Regions from separate parts of the Planococcus shenhongbingii genome, predicted to be linked through region 2. Evidence: riboswitches for the same ligand, from Rfam matches in the RefSeq annotation. Region 2 holds a riboswitch; each other region holds the start of a gene.
The links. Region 2 has a riboswitch for lysine ahead of QWY16_RS18805 (transporter substrate-binding domain-containing protein). Riboswitches for the same ligand answer to the same signal wherever they lie in the genome.
Positions count from the first base shown of each region.

Region 1: linked by a shared signal. The riboswitch ahead of QWY16_RS06340 (Na+/H+ antiporter NhaC family protein) and the one ahead of QWY16_RS18805 (transporter substrate-binding domain-containing protein) in region 2 are both predicted to bind lysine.
Region 3: linked by a shared signal. The riboswitch ahead of dapA (4-hydroxy-tetrahydrodipicolinate synthase) and the one ahead of QWY16_RS18805 (transporter substrate-binding domain-containing protein) in region 2 are both predicted to bind lysine.
Region 4: linked by a shared signal. The riboswitch ahead of QWY16_RS07485 (aspartate kinase) and the one ahead of QWY16_RS18805 (transporter substrate-binding domain-containing protein) in region 2 are both predicted to bind lysine.

Region 1 covers NZ_CP129235.1:1,282,290-1,285,434, forward strand. The annotation lists gene QWY16_RS06335 (bifunctional metallophosphatase/5'-nucleotidase) at 1-929, shown strand, start outside; lysine riboswitch at 1,000-1,182, shown strand; gene QWY16_RS06340 (Na+/H+ antiporter NhaC family protein) at 1,293-2,870, shown strand; gene QWY16_RS06345 (sodium-dependent transporter) at 3,062-3,145, shown strand, end outside.
Region 2 covers NZ_CP129235.1:3,873,072-3,876,216, forward strand. The annotation lists gene QWY16_RS18800 (amino acid ABC transporter permease) at 1-405, opposite strand, end outside; gene QWY16_RS18805 (transporter substrate-binding domain-containing protein) at 469-1,311, opposite strand; lysine riboswitch at 1,447-1,630, opposite strand; gene mnmH (tRNA 2-selenouridine(34) synthase MnmH) at 1,713-2,816, opposite strand; gene QWY16_RS18815 (class I SAM-dependent methyltransferase) at 3,002-3,145, opposite strand, start outside.
Region 3 covers NZ_CP129235.1:3,562,098-3,565,242, reverse strand. The annotation lists gene dapA (4-hydroxy-tetrahydrodipicolinate synthase) at 390-1,271, opposite strand; lysine riboswitch at 1,404-1,582, opposite strand; gene QWY16_RS17270 (class I SAM-dependent methyltransferase) at 1,690-2,292, shown strand; gene ypfJ (KPN_02809 family neutral zinc metallopeptidase) at 2,359-3,145, shown strand, end outside.
Region 4 covers NZ_CP129235.1:1,505,467-1,508,611, reverse strand. The annotation lists gene QWY16_RS07485 (aspartate kinase) at 1-1,114, opposite strand, end outside; lysine riboswitch at 1,247-1,422, opposite strand; gene uvrC (excinuclease ABC subunit UvrC) at 1,460-3,145, opposite strand, start outside.

The sequences.
Region 1 (3,145 bases), 1.4 Mb from region 2:
CCGCTGAGTTTACCCCTTTCTATAAACGGCTGGGATGGACAATCACTGATGCCAAGGATGCCATTATAGAGGCTGTAGAAGCCATTAAAGATGAAGTGGATCTAATTGTCTGCCTTTCTCATCTTGGCGTGAAAGAAGATGAGTATTTGGCGGAACTATGCCCGGAAATTGATGTGATTCTGGGAGCACATACGCATCACATTTTTCATGAAGGAAAAATGATCGGGGATACATTGCTCGGGGCGGCTGGCAAATTTGGCATGTATATTGGCCATGTAACGATTGAACCGGCCATTCATGAGAAAAAAGCCGAATTGATTGAAACGTCTTCGCTTCGTGGATCAGATGAAGACTTTAATGACATGCTCATCGAGCAAGGGAAATCACAATTGAATGAACCGGTCTTTTACAATGAAGATGAACTGAAAGCGGAATGGTTTAAAGATTCCCAGCTGGCTGAACTGTTCGGAGAAGCGCTGCTGGAATTCTCTGGAGCTGATTGCGCCATCTTCAATGCAGGATTATTTATGGAAGACATGCCGGTCGGGGAAACGACCCGTTATGATTTCCATAAAATGCTGCCTCATCCGATTAATCCATGCCTCATCAGTCTGACTGGCGCTGAATTGAAAGAAATCTACCAGCAGTCATTAAATGCGGAATGGCCCAATATTGAGTTGAAAGGCATGGGATTCCGGGGAGCGGTATTTGGCAATATCATCCGCATCAATCTGGAAATGAAAAACCATCAATTGTTTATTGGCGGAAAGTTGGCAGGACATAATGAAACTTTTCAGCTGGTCACATTGGACATGTTCACATTCGGATACTTTTTCCCGTCACTGAAACGCGCTCCAAAAAAGTATTTCATGCCGGAATTCTTGCGGGATGTCTTCAGCCAATATTTTCGCAGCAAAGCCGTTAAATGAAAGAAAATTCAAAGTTAATATACATTTGATTTTATAATAAGAGTGAGCTATGCTTACAAAGAATTAAAAATAGATGGGTAGAGGCTGCAAAACTTATAAGTCCGATGTGCGAGTGTGACAACGTTGAACACATCCAAAAGGAAGTTTTGCCGAAGTTCTTTTTTTGCTGTCACTGAAAAAAGAGCTGGGGGTATTCTGAACAAGAATGCCACTGTCGTTTATGATGAATCATAGGCGAAGAGCTACAGGGTTGTTTGATGTTTTGAAGCACAGACGAATTGTAGAAAGCTGACTGTATCCATTTGGACACGGTCAGCTTTTTTTCTTTCTCTTCCATCCTAGAAAACAGGAGGAATCTTTTTCATGGAAAATACAATTTTTTCGATTTTGCCGCCAATCATTGCGATTGTCATGGTGTTGCTGACTCGCCGTGTGCTGTTGTCGCTTGGGGCAGGGATCGTAGCAGGAGCGCTCATCCTGACTTCTTTTGCACCGCTTGCAGCGCTGCAGGAATTATTTAACTCATTTGCCGTCACTTTTTGGGACGAAGGCTTTAATGCTTATAATGTTTATATCATTTTATTTCTCTTCTTATTGGGTATTATTACTGCGTTTGTCAGCTTGTCAGGAGGCAGTTTAGCTTTCGCAGAATGGGCATCCAAGCGCATCAAATCAAGAAGAGGCGCGAAAATGCTTACAGTGATGCTGGGCATGCTCATTTTTATCGATGATTATTTTAACGCTTTGGCCGTTGGGCAAGTTGCGCGCCCTATTACCGACCGTTACCGGGTATCCCGCGCCAAACTGGCATACTTCATCGATTCGACCGCTGCACCGGTTTGTGTAATCTCACCGGTATCCAGTTGGGGAGCTGCCATCATCGGTATTGTAGCGACGATTTTGGCGGGCCAGAGTTATGTGCAAATGTCTGCGCTTCAAGCTTTTATATGGATGGCGCCGATGAATTTTTATGTAGTAGCTACCTTAGCAATCGTCTTTTTTATCGCTATTCGTGATGTGGATTTTGGAGCGATGAAAAAACATGAGAGACTTGCTATTGAAACCGGGGAATTGTATGACGCCAATAAAACAATTCCGGGTGAAATGAAAGAAGAGTTTCCAGTGCATTCTCATGGAAGGGTGATCGATTTACTGCTTCCAATTTTATTGCTGCTGGCAGGAACCATCGGAGCTATGCTTTATACAGGTTACCAGAACGCTGGCCAGATTTTTGATATTTGGCTGATATTCGAGAATACGGATGTGCCGTTGTCATTATTGATAGGCGGATTGCTTGGAGCAATTTCATCTGTTCTGCTGTATGTGAGACAGTTCAAACAAAATAAATCTGCGAATGTTACATGGATGGCAAAAGGAATTTCGGAAGGAATCCGATCGATGTCAGGAGCAGTTTTCATTTTAATATTTGCCTGGTCATTGAGCTATTTAATCGATGCTCTTCAAACAGGTACGTATCTTGCTGACTTGGTAACTGCCTGGAACTTGCCGACTGCGGTATTGCCGGTTTTGTTATATGTATTAGCTGGATTTATGGCTTTCTCAACAGGAACTTCTTGGGGATCGTTTGGGATATTGTTGCCGATTGCAGGAAATATCATGGCCCAAGCGGCACCTGAGCTTTTATTGCCGGCATTGGCTGCAGTTTTAGCAGGTGCAGTATTTGGGGATCATTGCTCTCCAATTTCCGATACAACAATTTTGTCGTCAACAGGAGCAGGAAGCAATCATATGGACCACGTTCTGACCCAATTGCCTTATGCATTGACTGCTGCAGCAATAGGGGCAGTAGGGTATATCGTCATAGGTGTTACGGGATCACTTTGGATGGCGTTAACTTCAGTTATTGTTATTCTAGTGATATTGTTTACAATTTGGTCTAAACAAGGGTCTGTAGTTGAAAAGCAAGTCAATACGCAGTAAAGAAAAAGCAGAGAATTTAATTCTCTGCTTTTTTATTATTTTAGTAATAGCTTTGTGGGAAATTTATCGGAAATTCCTTTACTTTGCCAAATCCTCTCGTTATACTATTTTTAGATTAGCTAATAATCTGAAAATAAACAAACTTCCTATTTTTCTGTCAGGGAATTGGAAGAAACAAAGGAGGAACAAAAATGGAACGTTCGCAATGGGGTACGCGAGCCGGTTTTGTCATGGCGGCAATCGGTTCCGCGGTAGGACTAGGAAACATTTGGCGT
Region 2 (3,145 bases):
GGCAGCTTCGAACTGTCCTTTATCGACGGAAAGGATGCCGCCCCGAACAATTTCCGACATATAGGCCCCGGTATTGATGGATACGATGAATATGGCCGCTGTAAAGACGTCCAAATCGATTCCAAATGCCATGGCAGATCCATAGAAAATAACCATCGCCTGTACCATCATCGGTGTTCCCCGGAAAAATTCGATGTATGCAGAAAGAAGTCCGTTAATGACTTTCAAACCGATTTTTTTGATTCCCCGCTCCGGCATCGGAATGGTATGGATAATACCGATGATCAATCCAATAGCGGCTCCAATCAAAGTGCCGATCACTGAAATCCATAACGTCATGACCGCTCCGCGCAGGAACATGGGCCAGTTATCTGTAAGTATGGTGATAACCCATTCTAAACTCATTGTTTTCCTCCTAAAAATAGTTAAAACCGGCTGCATACGCATGTAGCCGGCACCACCTAATCATTATTGGGCAGCTGGTTGGTTTTTAATTGCAGTATCCATAATTTCCTGGCGCTCTTCTTCAGAAATGCCAGCCAATGCTTTATTGATTTGTTCTGTCAGTTCACTGCCTTTTTCAAGACCTACCGCAATTGCTGTGTCTTCTTCAGACGTTTCAAATCCGTCTTCAAATTCCACCATGGCAAAATTTTCATTGGCAGCAGAAGCACTTACCGCTTCCGGCCGTTCTGATACGTAACCATCAATGATTCCGGATTCAAGCGCTACCCGCATGGAAGGGAAGCTCTCCATCGCTGTTTCTTTCGATACGCCTTCAATCTGGTCAATAACGGAATAATGGAAAGTGTTCAACTGTGCTGTGATTTTTGCTCCTTTAAAATCGGAAAGCGAAGTTGCCCCTTCATATTCGCCACCTTTTTGAACGACCATAACCAACTCTGACGTATAGTATGGGTCTGAAAAATCAATGGTTGCTTTGCGCTCTTCCGTCGGTGACATGCCCGCAATGATGGCGTCAATCTTGCCGGAAGTCAGCGCAGGCACCAGACCGTCCCATTCTGTTTTTACTATTTCCAATTCCTTGCCCATGTCTTCAGCAATTCTTTTAGCAATTTCTACGTCATAGCCGCCTGCATATTCAGCGTTCCCCGAAATTTTCACAGCTCCATTGGAGTCATCTCCCTGTGTCCAGTTGAACGGTGCATAAGCTGCTTCCATTCCTACTTTGAATGTCTCAGATTCTTCTGATGATCCGCCGCTTCCGGCTTCCTCGTTTGATCCGCATCCTGACATCAGCAGCATCGATGACAGGAACATGGTTGAAAATAACGTCAATTTTTTCTTCATAATTAAACTCTCCCCTTTGTGTTTGGTACCGTAGTGGTAATTGAATATACAAAAAGGGCAACTCTGCACAAAAAGACCTGAGGTAGACTCAGATCGCACTATACATAGTTGCCCTAAATCCTCTTCTTCGTCCCTGGATGAGATAGCTCTTCGCAATAAATCGGGAAATCCATTGCGACAGTCCTGCAGCTATTAACCGCAGACCCAGCATGCAATAGTGAGAGTTATTGCACACTTCGGCGATATTTCCTTCTCCTTGAGATCTTCATTTTCTCGAACTCCTCCAAAGATTGTGAAACGTCGCGCCTCTACCTCACTGCAAAAAGTGTGAGGTAATATTCAATTCATGTTTTTCATAGTCTACATTGATATATTTTATCTGTCAATCCTATTTTTATTTATCAAAAATTTGTCCTGATTTTCTGTTTTTCTACAATAGGAACAGAGACTTTCTCTTCAGCTTCTCCACCCACAGAGAAAGCAGGGAGATTTTCTTTAACCGCTTGGATTGCTTCTTCGATATTGTTGACCACCAAGAACTTTTTCTGCGAATCCGGGTATTGGAGCCCAGTATGCTTGTAGCGGGAATCGTAATAATGCTCCAGCAGCAGCTGAATGGCAGAAGCAAAATTGCCCGTTTCCAAATCCGATTCGATTTGCTTGGCGACGGGCATATGAATCCGCGATTTGATCCGCTGAAATGCTTCCATGCATTCTTCCTGATGTTCCGAAGGACGGTAATCTTCCAAGATTTCTTTCACCCGTTCTTCCATCGGCAAATCGATGACCAAATGGATGCTCCGGTTTTTTAAATCACTTAAAAATGGTGGAATCACTACTTTCCCGATGCGATGGCTTTCTGCTTCAATCAGCACATAAGGGAAATCCTGCAACTTTCTCAGCTGATGGATCAAAAGTGAATCAAAGACTTTCTGGTTGTTCGGTTCCAGCCCAATCTGGCCAAAAATCGATCCCTTGTGATTGGCCATCCCTTCAAAATCAATGACTGGGTATCCCTCTTCCTGCAACGCCTTTAAAATAGTAGTTTTCCCTGCGCCGGTTAATCCGTTTAATACAAATCCTTTCGAAGGAGTTTCCTTTTGTTCCAGCTCGGCTACCACCCATTTCCGGTAAGCGCGGATGCCTTCATCAAGGCGATGGACATGGACGTTCATCAAACTCAAAAGAGTCGCTGTCGTTCTGCTGCGCATGCCTCCGCGCCAGCAAAACACCACTTTATCTCCTTCGACTTTCTTGAATGCCCGCACGAATTCCGGCAATTTTGCTGAAATGATTTCCAGCCCGCGTTCTTTTGCAGCTTCTACACTGACTTGCTTGTAAAGCGTTCCGATTTCTGCCCGTTCCGCATCATCAAAAAATGGAATATTGATGCTTCCCGGTATAGTGAAATTTTTATATTCAGATGGCGACCGGACATCAATGAGCGCCATTTTTTTGTTTTCGATGACCGGAATCAGTTCTTCTACCTTAATGTTTTCAAACATTCTTTTTCCTCCAAAAAGCCTTAAGCGGCTCTGTAGTATGGTCTAAACACTTTGAGTATTTTTACAAGTATACACCCATTGAATCCATATAAAAGTTTTCATCGTTCGCTCAATCGGTTTCCGCCCTTTAGCAGCAAAGAAAAAGGCAGGCCGTGTCGACAGGCCTGCCCTTTATTATAGAATGATTATTTAGTCGCTTCGTAAACCCGCATAGGCGGAAGATTCCGCAGAAAGAATTTATCCTGGGCTATGGAAAAATAGTCCTGCAGATAAACCATTAGATGTTCATCTTTTTGGAAAAAGGTTTGGTAAGGCAGAAATTTTCCTCC
Region 3 (3,145 bases), 310 kb from region 2:
AGCTCTCTAATGTTTGTGCTTGCTCTCCAGATATGGAGCCAAACAGCGGAGGAAAACATACTGCTCCTGCGCAAGCTTGGTGCTCGCCCGCGGCTAAAACATATGCTCCTGCAGCGCTGTGCGCTTCGTCGCAAAGACTTGGCCTCACAAACCTCGGCCAATGTCTTCGCAGCTGGTTGGCGGAATATCGGTTAAGGGATGATCACCAATACAAGTTTTATCGTCCAACGGAAACTTTTTCCACCTTTTTATTCATTTAGCTTCAAAGCGGCTGCAGTGGTTGGGTTGCTTCAAGCAATATAAAAAAGACCATAGACAGCTCGAATCTTTCGAGTTTGTCTACAGTCTTACTGCTGAAGCCTTGGCTCCAGCAGTTATTCATTGGTGGATTAAGAATTCACAGTACGGGCTGATAAAACCTCTTGCAAGGTTAGGGTTTCTTGCTCGTTCAAAGGAATCATTGGCAAACGGACACCGCCGACTTGGACGCCTGAAAGGTTTAAAGCAGTTTTCACCGGAACCGGATTCGGAGCGGCAAACAAGGCATTCATGACGGGCAGCAATTTGCGGTGTGCCGCTGCAGCCGCTTGGGTATTGCCATTCCGGAAGTTCGAGATCATATTTTTCATGTCATTGCCGATGATATGGGCAGCGACCGATACGATGCCGTTTCCGCCGATTGCAAGAATCGGCAAAGTTAAACTGTCATCACCGCTGTAAAGCGTGAAAGAATCCGGTGTGCGTTCGATAATTTCCGCAGCAGCATCCAAATTGCCGCTCGCTTCTTTGATAGAGACGATATTATCGATTGCTGAAAGACGGACGACTGTATCGACGGATAAATTGACGACGCTGCGCCCTGGAATATTGTAAAGCATGACTGGCAGGCGGGTAGACGCTGCAATCGCTTCAAAATGCTGGAACATGCCTTCTTGCGAAGGTTTGTTGTAATACGGAGTAACGAGCATGATGCCATCGACTCCGATATCTTCCGCTTGCTGAGTTAAGGAAATCGATGCACGCGTATTGTTCGATCCTGTGCCTGCGATGACCGGGATGCGCCCTTTCGTGGTTTCCACTACGAATTTAAACAATTTCACTTTTTCTTCTGATGACAGAGTCGGCGATTCTCCGGTCGTGCCGGCAACGACCAACCCGTCTGAACCGGTTGCGATTAAATGCTCTACTAAGTTTTTAGTTGCAGGAAAGTCGATTTCCCCGTTTGCGTCAAATGGAGTAACCATTGCTGTGATGATTTGGCCGAAATTCATAATACCACCCTTTTCTTGGTTTTTTGTCAAAAATCAGAGGTGATGGACCAGTCGCAGAATTACGAGAAACAAAAAAGCAGCAACGAGGGTCTCGTTGCTGCCGTAGAAACAATGTTTATCCACCGTTTCTTTGCGTCAGATAGCCCTCCATATAGTCGCCTATATGACAGTCCTGCATTTATTAGATGCAGACCCAGCGGAGTCGACTATGAGTGTCTCACCGCTTCGGCAAATCCCCCTTTCCATAAACGTCATCGGAGCTCATACTCCTCGATTTATATACTGATGGTTTTTGCACCTCTATCCTCACTCCATAAAACCTGGAGCAAGAAAATATTGAATTAGCTTCACCATACCAAACTCTTTGCGCGATTGCAAGAGCCGGAATTATTATTTTATTGGAATGGAGTGGATGGCAGTGAACGAACGCCAATACGACGAAATGTTGAATATCCGAACTTCCGAAAACCAGCAAGGCTTCCATGAGTCGCTTCACCACAACCGCTATGAGCCGACGCCTTATGCCTTACTGGAAATCCTTTTTAGCCAGTACAGGCTGTCCCATGAAGACCGGCTCGTTGACTACGGCTGCGGCAAGGGCCGTCTGAATTTTTACGTACACTCTTTATTCGGAGCGGAAACGGTGGGAGTCGAAATGGACGAAACCTTTTACAAGGAAGCACTCGGCAACCGGACGGCTTACGAGAAAAAGCAGAAAAATACTAAAGGGAAAATCGACTTTTGCTGCTGCCTGGCACAACACTATAAAGTTGAAGCAAGAGACAACCGGTTTTATTTTTTTAATCCCTTTTCGGTTCAGATCTTTATGGCAGCCGTCAACAATATTTTGAAATCCGTGGAGCAGGTGCAGCGTCCGGTTGATGTCATTTTGTTTTTCCCTTCGGACGATTATATCGATTATTTGGAGCACCAGACCCTTTTTGAACTGCTGGAAGAGATTTTGCTGCCGGGAGCAAACCGAGATATTCGCGAACGTTTTTTAATCTATCGCCTCGAATAAGTGGGATTAGAGAGCCTGGGAATTGGGGTATAGGCTTAAAAAGCACAATTCGCGAGGAGAGATTTTATGAAATGGAAAGGCAGGCAAGGCAGCAGAAACGTCGAGGACCGGCGGGGTTCATCAGGCGGCAAGATGATAGCGGGAGGCGGAATCGGAGGACTGCTTATCGTCCTGCTGGTGGCATTTCTTGGCGGGGACCCGGGTGTCCTTCTGAACGAACTTGGCACCGGCGCAGGCACACAGTCGAGCGAACCTTATGTCGAAACCGAGCAGGAGCAGGAACTGGCAAATTTCGTGTCGGTTGTGCTGGCGGATACCGAAGCCGTGTGGTCTGAAGTTTTTGCTGAGCAGGGCTTGGAGTATGTCGAGCCGACACTCGTGCTTTTTAATGGCAGCGTTGACTCTGCTTGCGGTACAGCAGGCGCAGCCGTCGGGCCGTTCTATTGTCCGGGTGACCAGAAGCTTTATATTGACTTAAGTTTTTATAATGAGCTGCAGCAGCAATTCCAGGCGCCGGGCGACTTTGCGATGGCTTACGTCATTGCGCATGAAGTCGGACACCATGTGCAGAATCTGCTCGGCATTATGGAGCAGGTCCAGCCGCTCCGCAATCAATTAAGTGAAGAGGATTACAACAAACTGCAGGTAAGGCTCGAATTGCAGGCCGACTATTATGCGGGCGTCTGGGCGCACCATGCCCAAGGGATGGATCTTCTGGAAGAAGGGGATCTGGAAGAAGCATTGACGGCGGCAAGTGCAGTGGGAGACGATACCATCCAGGAACGGGCGCGCGGCTATGTGGTGCCGGAAAGCTTTACGCACGGCACCTCCGAACAGCGCAAGAGCTGGTTCT
Region 4 (3,145 bases), 1.6 Mb from region 2:
TCTTCACTGGAATTTCCTGCAAGCGAAGAATATCGAACATTTGTGCAGCTACCCCGGGATTGGAGACCATGCCGGATCCGACAATTGACACTTTCGATAAACCGACTTCAAAATTAGCACTTGAAAATTTAATGTCTGACTGGAATTCATTCAATACCCGCTTTGTTTCTTCCAGGCTGTCTTGTTTAATGGAAAATGAGACAGACGGCGGGAATTCATCCGTGATGCTTTGGACAATGATGTCAACATCGATATGGTTTTCCGCCAGTTTCGTAAATATATTCGCCAATGAACCGTTGAATGGTTTTTCATACGAGACGGTCACCCGGGCAATTCCAGGTTCAAACGCTACGCCTCTGACTATTAAGTTTTTCTCCACAGTGATCACCTCTTGTATGATTGTGCCCGGTTCATCCGAATAACTTGCTCTGACCGACAACGGGACTTTATTGTTTTTCGCAAATTCGACAGCACGAGGATGCAGGACGCCTGCACCGAGATTGGCAAGTTCCAGCATTTCATCATATGAAATCTGCTCGAGTTTGCGGGCTCCTGTGACATGACGCGGATCCGATGTATAAACACCATCGACATCGGTGTAGATCTCACATTTATCGGCCCCTAACGCAGCTGCCAATGCCACTGCAGTCGTATCCGAGCCGCCGCGGCCAAGTGTCGTGATATTGCCAATCTTATCAACGCCCTGGAACCCGGCAACCACGCAGAAATAGCCATTTTCCAGAACCCGTTCCAAACGCTCTGTACGGACGGTTTCGATGCGGGCGTTGCGTGGAACGGATTCCGTTTCAATGCCCGCTTGCCATCCGGTGAACGATAAAGCTTCATGCCCTAATGATTTAAAAGCCATGGCAAGCAGAGAAATTGTTACTTGCTCTCCCGTCGCCAACAGCATATCCATTTCCCGTTTCGGCGGTTCGACAGAAATTTCCCCTGCCAGTTTGAGCAGTGTATCTGTCGTTTTGCCCATCGCCGATACGACGATTACTACACGATAGCCTTTTTCTTTTTCAAGGATTGCCCGCTTGGCCACTTCGATGATTTTTTCGGGTGTTGCAACGGACGTCCCGCCAAACTTCATTACGATCGTCTTCATTTCATCCACTCCCACATTTTAAGATGTGGCTCTCAACATGTCGGGCACTGGGTGCCAGGCAATAAAAAAAGGCAGCTCACCGGTTCTACGGCAAGCTACCTCTTTTATCATGTACGAATACGAAAAACGTCCATGTGAGATAGCCCTCCAGAGATTTACTCTGACAGCCCGGCACTTCTTAAATGCCGGACCAGCATATGGGTTTGCAAAAACCCTCTACACTTCGGCGACCGCCCCTTTCCCCACTCTTCACAGATTCTGCAAATCTCCGAATGGCTACTATTGACGTTCGCGCCTCTATCATCACTTTTCCAAGTGATTCAATTATGTTTTTACGATAGCACGTTATTGCTCACTTGGCAATGCCTGCTGAGCAAAATGCTGCTGAATGGATTTGGCCAGATTCTCGGGCATGCCCGCCTGGCGCAATTCTTCTATCGTCGCTTCTTTTATCTTTTTGACAGAACCGAAATGCTTTAACAATTGCTTCTTGCGTTTTGGCCCTACGCCTTCCAAGTCATCGAGCGCGGACTGGATGGAATTTTTCCCGCGCAGCTGACGATGGAATGTGATGACAAATCGGTGCACTTCATCCTGGATGCGCTGCAGCAGATAAAACGCTTCACTTGTGCGTTTTAACGGCACAACTTCGATTGGATCCCCGTATAGAAGCTGAGAAGTCTGGTGCTTTGCGTCTTTAGCCAGGCCGGCAATCGGAATCGATAAGCCAAGTTCGTCTTCCAAAATCTCGCGCGCCGACTCCATCTGCCCTTTTCCTCCATCAATGACGATCAAGTCCGGGAGTGGAAGCCCATCTTTCAAAACACGTGAATAGCGGCGCCGGATTACTTCCCGCATAGCAGCGTAATCATCCGGTTTCGAGGCATTGCGGGTTTTATACTTGCGATAATCTTTTTTCGACGGTTTGCCGTCGATAAATGTGATCATTGCAGAAACTGCGTCAGCTCCCTGGATATGCGAGTTGTCAAACGCTTCGATGCGGAGCGGCGTTTCAATATTCATCGCTTCTCCCAATTCAATGCAGGCGCCAACCGTCCGTTCTTCCTGGCGCTCAAGCAGCTGAAATTTTTCTTTTATGGCAATCTCCGCATTTTTCTTCGCCAGATCCAGCAAATCCTTTTTCTTGCCGCGCTGAGGCACCAGCACGCGGAGGTCGAGCCATTCCCTGACCAAATCCGCATCTATGCCTTCCGGAACCAGGATTTCGTTTGGCTTCATATGGTGTGACTGCTCGTAAAACTGGCCGAGATACGTCATAAATTCTTCCTGGGGGTCGCGGTATAACGGAAACAGTGAGACATCGCGCTCAATGAGCTTGCCTTGGCGCACGAAAAACACCTGCACGCACATCCAGCCCTTGTCGATGGCATAGGCAAAAATGTCGCGGTTGGTAAAATCGTTCATGGCCATTTTCTGCTTTTCCATGACCGTTTCAATATGGATAATCTGATCCCGGTATTCCTTGGCCCGCTCAAATTCCAAATTCTCAGCGGCTTCCGACATCTTTTCAACCAGCTGCTCTTTCACTTCACGGAAACCGCCGTTCAGGAATTTCGTGATGCCTTCGATCATATTTTGATACGTTTCCTGTTCGACCGGTTTGATGCACGGTGCCAAACACTGCCCCATATGGTAATACAGGCAGGCACGGTCAGGCATGGTATGGCATTTCCGGAGCGGATACAGACGATCGAGCAATTTCTTCGTTTCACTTGCCGCGTAAGCATTGGGATAAGGACCGAAATACTTGCCTTTATCCCGCTTCACTTGCCGTGTGATGATAAGCTTTGGATGGCGCTCGCCTGTAATTTTCAAATATGGATAGGTCTTATCATCTTTCAGCATGATATTGTATTTTGGATCATGCTTTTTGATCAAGTTCAGCTCCAGAATCAGCGCTTCTTTTTCCGAACTTGTTACGATATATTCAAAATCCTCTATTTCACCTACCAGCCGCTGTGTTTTGGCGTCATGGCTTCCCGTAAAATATGATCGCACGCGGTTTTTCAG